Regions from separate parts of the Pseudomaricurvus sp. ABR4_320 genome, predicted to be linked through region 2. Evidence: predicted binding sites of a transcription regulator. Region 2 holds the regulator's gene; the other holds the start of a gene.
The links. Region 2 encodes LexA, which represses DNA repair genes until DNA is damaged. Its sites were predicted from a motif close to ACTGTNTNTANANACAGT; they were not measured.
Positions count from the first base shown of each region.

Region 1 (5,044 bases), on a different contig from region 2:
ATTAGTTGATTTAAATAGTCTGTGCTTGTTTCTATCATGGCATAATTATTTATAGCTATAATATTTTGATAAAATTCGTGCATAAGCCTGCATATTAGGAGATTATAAGCAGAGTAGCGAAACTGTTTTTTTATTTCTGATTCGTCGTGTGTATCTATTTCAGAATTTAATTTAACATTTTTTTCTACCTCTTTAGATATGCTGAAAGTTTCAAGGTTTACTAGTTTATTAGTGTAGCGATTTAGTTTGGTTTGACTGTCGAGTATTGGGTGAGGGGCATTCATCTTTTGAATATTCAAGTTGTAAAAGCTGGAGCACGCGTTTTTATTTTTAAAATAGAAGTCCTGAATTGATTCAATAGCTGGTGTGTCAGATTCTAGGGTAGAATAAGTAGAGGCATAGTTTCTTATGTGTGTCGATATAATGTTCTGTAGGTTGTATAAACCTTGGTAGGTCCTCTCTATGTGTTTGATCTCTTTTTCGTCGTTTCTATAAAGTACTTGGTCTCGATTCCATTCAGTATCCCACTCTATATATTTTATATGTCGCTCCAATTGCTTTATTTTATTTGATGCGTTATCGCGAAATTGAAAATATTTTTCAAAAATACCTATCCAGAAGAATGCTCCCATTACATATAGGATAGAAAAATATATAAGGATTCTAAATAGACTCTGTCTAAAATTATTTTTTGTGTTTAATTCTAATCTTCCATTAAAAAATATCATAAATTTAGTAATATTTAGGATAGATAAATTTATGCATTAGTAAGATATAGAGTCGTCCTTTTGGCTGATTTTTGCGTGAGTAAAGGTTTTAATTTAACTTTTGGTTGAACAGAGTTTTTAGGTGTACGATCAATGAAAATCCCTCGACTTCATCCCAAATCCCACCATTCTGTCGCTCATATCTTCAATATGCCCAGCGATCACATGAATCACATTATCTTTCCGCTCTAACGTTCCCTTGATGAGCATAATGCGTGCCTTTAATACTGCCTGCCTACAATGAGCTTGCAAAGTTTTCCAGACGACAATATTGCAATTTCCTGTTTCGTCTTCCAAAGTTATGAAAAGAACGCCACTTGCGGTGCCAGGTCGCTGTCGTCCGGTAACAACGCCGGATATTTTTACAAATCTTCCATGTCTTATTTTAAAAAGATCGACGGCGCGACTGCATTGATTAAACGGCGGTTGGCCGCGTAATAATTCCATCGGGTGTTTGTTTAAGGTTAGGCCGGTGTGGATATAGTCCTCTAGCGTACTTTCGCCATCATCTGGTGCATCTAATTGTATGCTGGCGTTTTCCTGGTGCACTTCACTGGGGAGGAGTTCGGTGTTTGTCGCGAGGGATTGCACTTGCCAGTGGCTATCTCTTCGATGTTCGCTTAAGTGGCCTAAGGCGTCAGCGCCGGCAAGGCATTCCAGTTCGTGGTTATTAAGGTTGGCTCTGCGTGCCAGTTCGGCTAGGTCGTTAATGGCGTCGGGATAACTATTTTTGGTGTCTTGTATGCGTTCGGCAGCTTGCTGGTTAAAGCTTTTGACGATGCGCAGTCCTAATCTGAGCGCGGGTTGTTGCTCCAGCAGTACATCGTCTTCGATGAGTTCCAGTGTGTGGTCCCACTGGCTGTAGCGGATGTCGATGGGGCGTACTTCTATCTTATGGCGGCGGGCGTCTTGTACGAGTTGTGAGGCGGAATAAAAACCCATAGGTAGGCTGTTCAGCAGTCCGCAATAAAAAGCGGCAGGGTAGTGGCACTTCAACCAGGCGGAGGTGTAAACCAGTAGGGCAAAGCTGGCGGCGTGGGATTCGGGAAAGCCGTATTCACCAAAGCCCTGCATCTGGCGGAAGAGTCGGTCGGCAAAATCCTGGCTATGGCCTCTTGCCAGCATGCCGTCGATGAGTTTCTGTTTAAAACCGTGCAGGTTGCCGTTGCGGCCCCAGCTGGCCATGGCGCGTCGGAGTTGGTCGGCTTCGCCGCCGCTAAATCCTGCGGCGACCATGGCGAGTTTGATCACCTGTTCCTGAAAGATGGGAATGCCCAGGGTGCGTTCCAGGACTTCTTTAATCTCATCGTTGGGATAGGTTACGGCTTCTTCGCCGTCTCGGCGTTTTAAGTAGGGGTGCACCATATCCCCTTGGATGGGGCCGGGGCGAACGATAGCGACTTCCACCACCAGGTCGTAATAGCAGCGGGGTTTTAATCTTGGCAGCATGGCCATTTGGGCGCGGGATTCCACTTGGAAAACACCCACGCTGTCGCCCCGGCAGAGCATGGCATAGGTTTGCGGGTCTTCCTTGGGAATATTGGCGACGGTGGTGGGCGGTGTTTGGTAGCTGTTGATCAGTGCCAGGGTTTTACGGATGGCGGTGAGCATGCCCAGCGCCAGAACATCGACTTTGAGAAGGCCTAAGGATTCAATATCTTCTTTATCCCACTGGATAATCGTGCGATCGGCCATGCTGGCGTTTTCCACCGGCACCAAATTGCTGATAGGGGTTTGGGTAATCAGAAATCCGCCCACGTGCTGGGATAAATGCCGGGGAAAGCCGAGGATCTCCCGGATTAAAAACAGAAACTGCTGTGCCATGCGGCTGCTGCCGGCGATGCCTTGGGCTTGCAGGCGTTCTTCCAGATGATTGCTTTTTTCCCACCAAGTCAGGTCTTTGCTCAAGCGCTCGATGAGTAGCGGATCAAAATCCAGAGCCTTGCCCACATCGCGAATGGCGCTTTTGGGGCGATAGGTAATCACTGTGGCGGTGAGTGCCGCGCGTTTGCGCGTGTATTTTTGATAGATGTATTGAATCACTTCTTCCCGGCGTTCGTGTTCAAAGTCCACATCTATGTCCGGCGGCTCGTTGCGTTCTTTGGAAATAAAACGTTCGAACAAGAGGGCGCTTTGGGCGGGATCCACTTCGGTAATAAACAGGCAGTAGCAGACCACGGAGTTGGCGGCGGAGCCTCGGCCCTGGCAGAGGATTTTTTGGCTGCGGGCAAAGTGGACGATATCGGCGACGGTTAAAAAATAGTGTTCGTAGTGTAGCTCTTCGATCAGTCGCAGTTCATTTTCCAGCTGGTCGGCGACTTTGGGTGGCGTGCCATTGGGCCAGCGGCGCTCGGCACCGGCCAGACTGAGTTCGCACAGATACTGGCTCGAGGTTTTGCCTTTGGGGACCAGTTCTTCCGGGTAGTCGTGGCGCAGTTCTTCTAAAGAGAACTGGCAGAGTTCGGCAATGTTCAGGCTTTCTTGCAGCAGTTCTTCCGGGTAGATATTACGTAGGGTGTCTAATGGGCGTAGATGACGTTCGCCATTGCAAAAGCGCAATTGCCCCAGTTGTTGTATCGGCATTTTATGGCGTACCGCAGTGAGCACATCTTGCAGTTGCTGGCGCTCAGGGCCATGCATGTGTACGTCGTTACAGGCCACCATGGAAATGTCGTGATCTTTGGCCAGGGTATAGCAGTGTTGGTAGTGACGGCTGTCTTGCCCGGTTTGCAGCAGTTCCACACCAATCCAGAGTCGCTGGCGAAAGTAGCTTTTTAATAGGGCAGCTTGCTGTTGATGTTGGTTTAGGTCGCTATTGTCCCCAATGGTTTGGGGCAACCAGATGGCCAGGCAATGGCGTGTGCCAAATTGCAGATCGCTGAGTTCCACCCGATATTCCCCTTTGGGGCTACGGCGCCGGGCTTTGGTAATCAGCAGGGAGATTTCACCATAGGCTTGGCGATTGCTCGCCAGTAACACCAGATGATAGCGGGGGGCAGGGGGCGCCTCGGCGATGGGTGGTGTTTTCTTACGGCGACCGCGAGTGGGTTTTTCTGGCGTGTTAGGTCTCTCGACGGGTGCATCGATAACGAGTTCTGTGCCGATAATCAGCTTAATACCCAGTTCCCTTGCGGCGACATGGGCTTTGACGATACCCGCCAGGGAGCATTCATCGGTTAGGGCAATGGCGTCATAGCCGTGGAAAAAGGCTTGGGCGACCAGTTCTTCCGGGCGTGAGGCGCCACGGAGAAAGGAGAAATTACTAAGGCAGTGGAGTTCGGCAAAGGACACGGGGATTACCATAAATACTGTATATAAAAACAGTATAGTGGTATGGTGAAGCTTCGCCAAGGGAGATGAGGTTATGGTTGGGAATACGGAGGGTGGTTGGAGCCATAGAATTGAGGGTAAACCCATTGTCGAATATTGCTAATATTCAACAATGGGGTTGGGGTTTTAAGTATTCTGGAAATATTGGGGCAAGCCAGGCCGTGGTCGCTCTCCCGATGGAGAAGAGACCTTGAGTTTACGTCTGAAAAGTTGGAGTCATTGTTGAAGTGAGTGGGGAGAGGGTGAGCCAGTGGGCGGTTTATATGCTGGCCTGTGCAGATGACACCCTATATACAGGAATTACCACGGATGTTTCCCGACGTGTGGAGGAGCACAATGCGGGTAGACTTGGGGCTCGCTACACTCGGGTCAGGCGTCCGGTGCGATTGGTGTATGAGGAGCCGGTGGCTGATCGCTCGACGGCTGCCAAGCGGGAGGCGGCGATCAAACGTCTAAGTCGCACGGAAAAGAAGGCGTTGTGCCAGCTTTGGCAAGCTAAGGCATCGTCGGGGAAGGTTGGCCAATAATAGTGTGTTCTGTCTGTTATAGCGGGTCTTAAAGTATCAGAACCCGCCATCGTTTGCGTGATTTCATCATTAGTGGCGGTGGTCTCGCCCTCGCGCTCACCTCCGAGAGAATTCATCTCAATCAAGGTTGGAAAACCATCAGCAACCGGTCCTCTGTCGGTCAGCGGCCATATTAATACAAATGCGCATAGGGCGGTTCCACTGTGTGGTGCCCAGGTGCCGCATATTGGTCTATTCCATCAGTCTCTGCAGTTACTTCAAAAGCCTCTCGTTAACGCGAAGCTGGGCCTGCTCCGCCTGAAAGGTATCTTGTGGCTGGGTGTTATTTGTATCAATTGTCGCAAGAGTTTTGGCGTCCAATAACGATTCGTTATTGTAAATGTAAAAAAGAGTCATTATCATTTGCGAAATTCATTTTGG
Region 1 is NZ_JBSWVF010000002.1:586,344-591,387, forward strand. It holds gene ACXAFR_RS05750 (hypothetical protein) at 1-284, opposite strand, end outside; gene ACXAFR_RS05755 (error-prone DNA polymerase) at 858-4,070, opposite strand; gene ACXAFR_RS05760 (GIY-YIG nuclease family protein) at 4,340-4,624, shown strand.
Region 1: a site for LexA is predicted at 4,075-4,092, ahead of ACXAFR_RS05755 (error-prone DNA polymerase). Genes of this name have one in related genera too.

Region 2 (5,044 bases):
GGCGGCGCCACCTAAGATGGACCCAGTCGCCATGCCTGAATTGGCTTGCCAGAAAGTTGAGGATCACTACGTGTTGCGAGACGGCGCGTCCGGGCTCTTTCTTGCGGCGAGTCAATTTCCCAAAAATCGGGAAACCAGAGCACCGCTGGTTGCGGAATTGATTCCCCACAAAGATGAAATCGACAAAAAATACGCGCATTTGTTTTCGGCGCCCCAGCAAGACGATGATGGCAATCCGACGGTGATTCGTTTCAGCCGTAAGACGAAAGAGCAGTACGTGCAGTCTGAGATAGACGGTAAAGCAACGGGCTGGAAAGCGTTCTTTCGTAACGGTGCCTGGAAAGTCGGCGCTGCTGATACCGGTGCGGCAAAACCCAAAGCGAAAGCCGCGGCGAAGAAGGCAGCCAGCAAGCCAAGGCGCAAAGCCGCCGCTGCGGCGAAGTAAATGACGAACCCATACCGGCGCCTGGTTGAGAGTAAGTTGTCCCAATGTGGGCAACTGCTCGAGCTCGTCGATCAAGTTAAAGGGCAAGGGCGTCTGGAGCAAACATTACTTGAGTCAGCACTGTTACATCTCGGTGTTGCATTGCGTTTCTTTAGTGCAGAGCTTGTGTATGAGGTGTCGCCTGAAGACGTTGATGGGCAGCTCAATCGTTTTTACCAGAAGGCTTCAGTGACTCCCCAATTGGCGTGTTTAATGCGCTTGGAGCAACAACTTTGGGCCATAACGCTGCGTTCCTATTTGGCCCAGTTACAAACGTTAAGCGACACGGTAACGCCTGTATCATCGAGAGATTCTTCTGATGACCTCATTGCCTCTGATATTTCTCGAAGCCCAGGGGCGGCGGAAATTCACTCAAAAGAGCGAATATTAAGTTTGATTCGTGCTTTTCGTCAGTATTCTGACGTCGAGCGAGGTGGCTTGCTGGAATATTGACGAGTTTCAGTGGTAGACTGCTAGCAGATGTTTTGAAAAATTCAAGAAGAGCAGCGGTCAACTACATGTCTTCACTATATGAACTTGTCGAATTACCTGATGGTGGTGTCGGTTTACGCAGAGCCGGAGAGGACGGTGAGCCTCTGATCTGCATTAAGTTCTCCAGTGAAGCAAAAACCTTCCTGCAGGACAGCCGTTTCGAAGTCGTGAAAGCAATGATCGAAGCCGGAATGGAAGTTGTCGGAGACATCATTGATACCGATGAAGTATCCGAAGAAGATATTGATTCTTCTGAAATCACCTATCACTGATCCATTACTTCTTCTCTGGCCGAGTTAATGGTGCTGGATGATAGAGGTCCTGTTGCGATTTCTAAAAGCAAATCCCAGCATTCATTGTCCCAACCTGCACCTCAGAATTGAGTGATTTTTTTGAGGTCAGATTTTTAGGCCTGAAAAGTCCCTTTGATAGCCACTTGCGGTCCTAAATTAATTCTGAGAACAAACTCTTATCAGTAATAATTGACCAGCAGCCCTTGCGCATTGTTAGCCGCGGCAGTGCGATGTAAACGCTTCATCTGTGCCGCACTGATATTGTTTTCAGGGGAGGCAATTACTGTGTCGCTGGTACCTGCGCAGAGCGCTGAGTTGAATAGTGGAAGTACCTCTGACGTATCACGAGTATAGATCAGACGGATCGCACGGCAATCGAAGTGACGTTTTTGTAGCGCAACGCGTTCTTCCGGGGACGAAAGTATCCAAGTTGTCCAGCGCGTACTTTCATTACTCAAGTGGGAGACAATCGGGTAGAGAAAACTGATGGCGTTTTCTCTCGCGAGTGTTAACTGAGTAATTGAGTTTGGCAGATTATCCGGTAGGAAACTGTCGTCTGAGTGAGCAAAAAGTGATGCTTGGATCGAAGGTGATACGCGTTTAGTTGATGTGCTGCAATTAAATCTGTGTGTCATTAGAGCGAGCTCCTGGAGAGATCTTCCCCAAAAGTGGAGAAGAACCGGTTTTCTTCATACGATAATCAACAGTGTGTTCCGTGTGTAAAAACATCTCTCTGGGCAGGTCTGCAATGGCGCTATTGTCGAAGGCGCCTCTAACGTAAACGAATTCCGTTTTGGCTGCGGGCAACTGAAAACTTTGCTTATTCCGTCATAAATTTCAATCTATGCCCGGTTTCTGTGAGAAGAGCTTTCTTGCCAGTAGCAAACCTCATTTATTCAGAGGTGCCTTTTATCCTGCCTCTAATACAGCAATGTGAGCGCCTAGTTGGGTTTATTTGGCCTACTGGCGGCGAATAACCCCAACGCTGAGTCCTTCAACCGCGAATTCGGTGTCTCGCAAATCAACTTTAATAACCTCGAACTCTGCGTTTTCAGGGTGCAGTTCGACATTAAACTGGGACCTGCCACGAAAGAACCGTTTGACGGTTACTTCATCGCCGATTCTTGCGACAACGACTTCACCGTTGTGAGCCGATTCGGTTTTATGAACGGCTAACAAGTCGCCGTCCAGAATGCCGATGTCCTTCATGCTTTCACCGCTGACTTTCAGAAAATAGTCCGCCGACGGAGAAAAAAAAGTGCTTGGGAGATTGCAGTATTCTTCGATGTGCTCAGCCGCGAGTATGGGATTACCGGCGGCGACTCGGCCGACAACCGGAATGCCCTGATTGTGGTCCGGGAGGCGAATACCTCTCGATGCCCCTGGAACCATTTCAATTGCGCCTTTTTTTGCGAGCGCTTTCAAATGCTCTTCTGCAGCATTGGCTGAGCGGAATCCAAGTTCTCGGGCAATATCTGCTCGGGTGGGGGGATATCCGGTTTCATCGATATGACGCTTAATAAGGTTTAATACTTCTTCCTGGCGTCTGGTGAGCTTTATCATAGCGAGCCTGATGTTTCATACAGTATCTGTGATTATATACAGTGGCTGTTCAGGTGCAAGGATTTCTTTGACCGTGTTTTTCTTTTTCTAGTAATGACCTGTGCGGCTGACGAATGATTGGAAGTCGATGGCAACGCTTGAGCTTCTCGGCACTTCAGGTTTTTAAGAAAATAAGAAGGAGTCCAAGAAGGGAGTGACGGGACGCAGGACATGAAACGTCCTGATCATGTTGGAGCGATGTTTTGTTGTGCCTTATCTCGCTGGAGAATCCAATGATCTCCAGGAGGGGCGTTCATCGTTTGTCGGTGGGAAAATCGCTAGAAGTCTTCCGTTCCGGGAAACAGGTCAGGCTCAATCATCGTTAGCGGGTCTGATAGTGCCGCAAAAGACGGGGAGTCATCGGTAGACCAAAAGCCAGCAGTATCTTCAAAAATGCTCGTAGGGCTTTCTGGAGGCACCGTCGTGATAAGGGGCAACTGTGTCCAGCAATCGTCGTCCAGCTCCGATATGTCGCCATTGGCGTATTGAATTTCAATGGTTTCTGTCGTTGGATCGAGGGCGACCACTTCAAACTTCAGGTGAGAGTCAAGATCTTCATACCAATCGCCGATGATTGGGCCTGCTGGCGTCGGGGTTTGTCGTAGTGCTGACATCTTTGGTACCTCGTTATTGTTGTTTCGTATCTCTTGCGAACAAACATACTCTGTGAAGACAGGCAGGAAAAGATCCGATGAATTAGATGCCAGTCAGCTGGTGTGAGATAGCTGTCAAATTGTTGGCTCGAGGAAAAACTAAGTGCTTGATATTCAAGGGTTCGCTTAATTTATTTTCCTGTCGTAAAGTTCCAATCAGTTCTGATGTGGCAGGTGATCATGCAAAATCTGTCTAACGGTGAGTCGTTGAAATAACATGATTTTCAGTGAGCAGCCGATTTTTCTTTGCTCGATAGAACACGAATTCTTTTTATAAGGAGCACAAAAATGGCTTTAGGGCCGCTTATTCTAGATGTTGACGGTACCCGGTTGGATGATGTTGAGAGAGAGCTTTTGCTGAGTCCTGCTGTGGGGGGCGTCATACTGTTTGGGCGCAACGTCGTCGATTACAACCAGGTCGCCGATCTTCTGGCTGAGATTCGTGAGTTGCGGCCAGAACTATTACTTTGTGTGGATCAAGAAGGGGGGCGCGTTCAGCGCTGTCGCCAAGGTTTTACGCGGTTTCCTCCGATGCAGGTCTTCGATGCGGAGTTTACCAAAGATCCCGCTCGTGCAATTTCACAGGCAGAGCAGTGTGGATGGTTGCTTGCTGCAGAAGTCTTGTCGGTGGGTTTCGATTTGAGTTTTACCCCGGTGCTGGATGTCGATGACAATTTTTCGAGTGTTATTGGTGATCGAGCATTTTCGTCAGATCCGCAGCGAGTGACAGAGCTCGCGGGTGCATTTATCAAGGGTGCACACCGTGCCGGCATGGCCGTGACCGGGAAACATTTCCCCGGTCACGGCAGTGTTAGGGAAGACAGTCATTTGGATTTGCCCATCGATACCCGGCCGATGGCCGCGATTGAGTCTCATGATCTGCTGCCGTTCAAAGCGCTCCTCGGTCAGCTTGAAGCGGTAATGCCTGCGCACATTGTTTTTGATGCGTTGGATTCCAGTCATACGGTGGGGTTTTCGAAGCCTTGGTTAAACGATGTATTACGTAAGGACTTAGGCTTTGCTGGGGTCATTGTCAGCGATGATTTAACCATGGAGGGTGCTGCCCGCTATGGAGATTTCGTGCAGCGTGCGGAGTTGGCTCTTAATGCCGGTTGCGATTTGATTCTGGTTTGCAATCATCGCGAAGGTGCGCTGAAGGTTGTTGACGCTTTGGAAATAAATCCTCGAGATGCTTCTGCCAGCATCGAAATGCTAAGGGCCCGTCAGCACTACAGCAAGAAAGAGCTAATTGCTTGCGCAGAATATACCAAGGCTCGCGAAACTGTGGCGGCCCTGTTAGATGCTGATCATGGAAAATAGTTATATACCAAAACATAAATACCTACATTGAGGAGATTGAGAGTTGACCACGGGAATTATTGGTGGGACTGGGTTGCAAAAGTTGTCGGTCGGCTGCGAAGTTGAGCAAATACAAAGTGAAACACCTTTCGGTGAAGTTTCGGCTCCACTTATAACTATGGCGATTCACAATCAGAAAGCCTTTCTGTTATTTCGCCACG
Region 2 is NZ_JBSWVF010000001.1:693,219-698,262, reverse strand. It holds gene topA (type I DNA topoisomerase) at 1-445, shown strand, start outside; gene ACXAFR_RS03055 (hypothetical protein) at 446-937, shown strand; gene ACXAFR_RS03050 (hypothetical protein) at 1,003-1,248, shown strand; gene ACXAFR_RS03045 (hypothetical protein) at 1,449-1,904, opposite strand; gene lexA (transcriptional repressor LexA) at 2,230-2,832, opposite strand; gene ACXAFR_RS03035 (DUF6763 family protein) at 3,150-3,485, opposite strand; gene nagZ (beta-N-acetylhexosaminidase) at 3,813-4,844, shown strand; gene ACXAFR_RS03025 (S-methyl-5'-thioinosine phosphorylase) at 4,888-5,044, shown strand, end outside.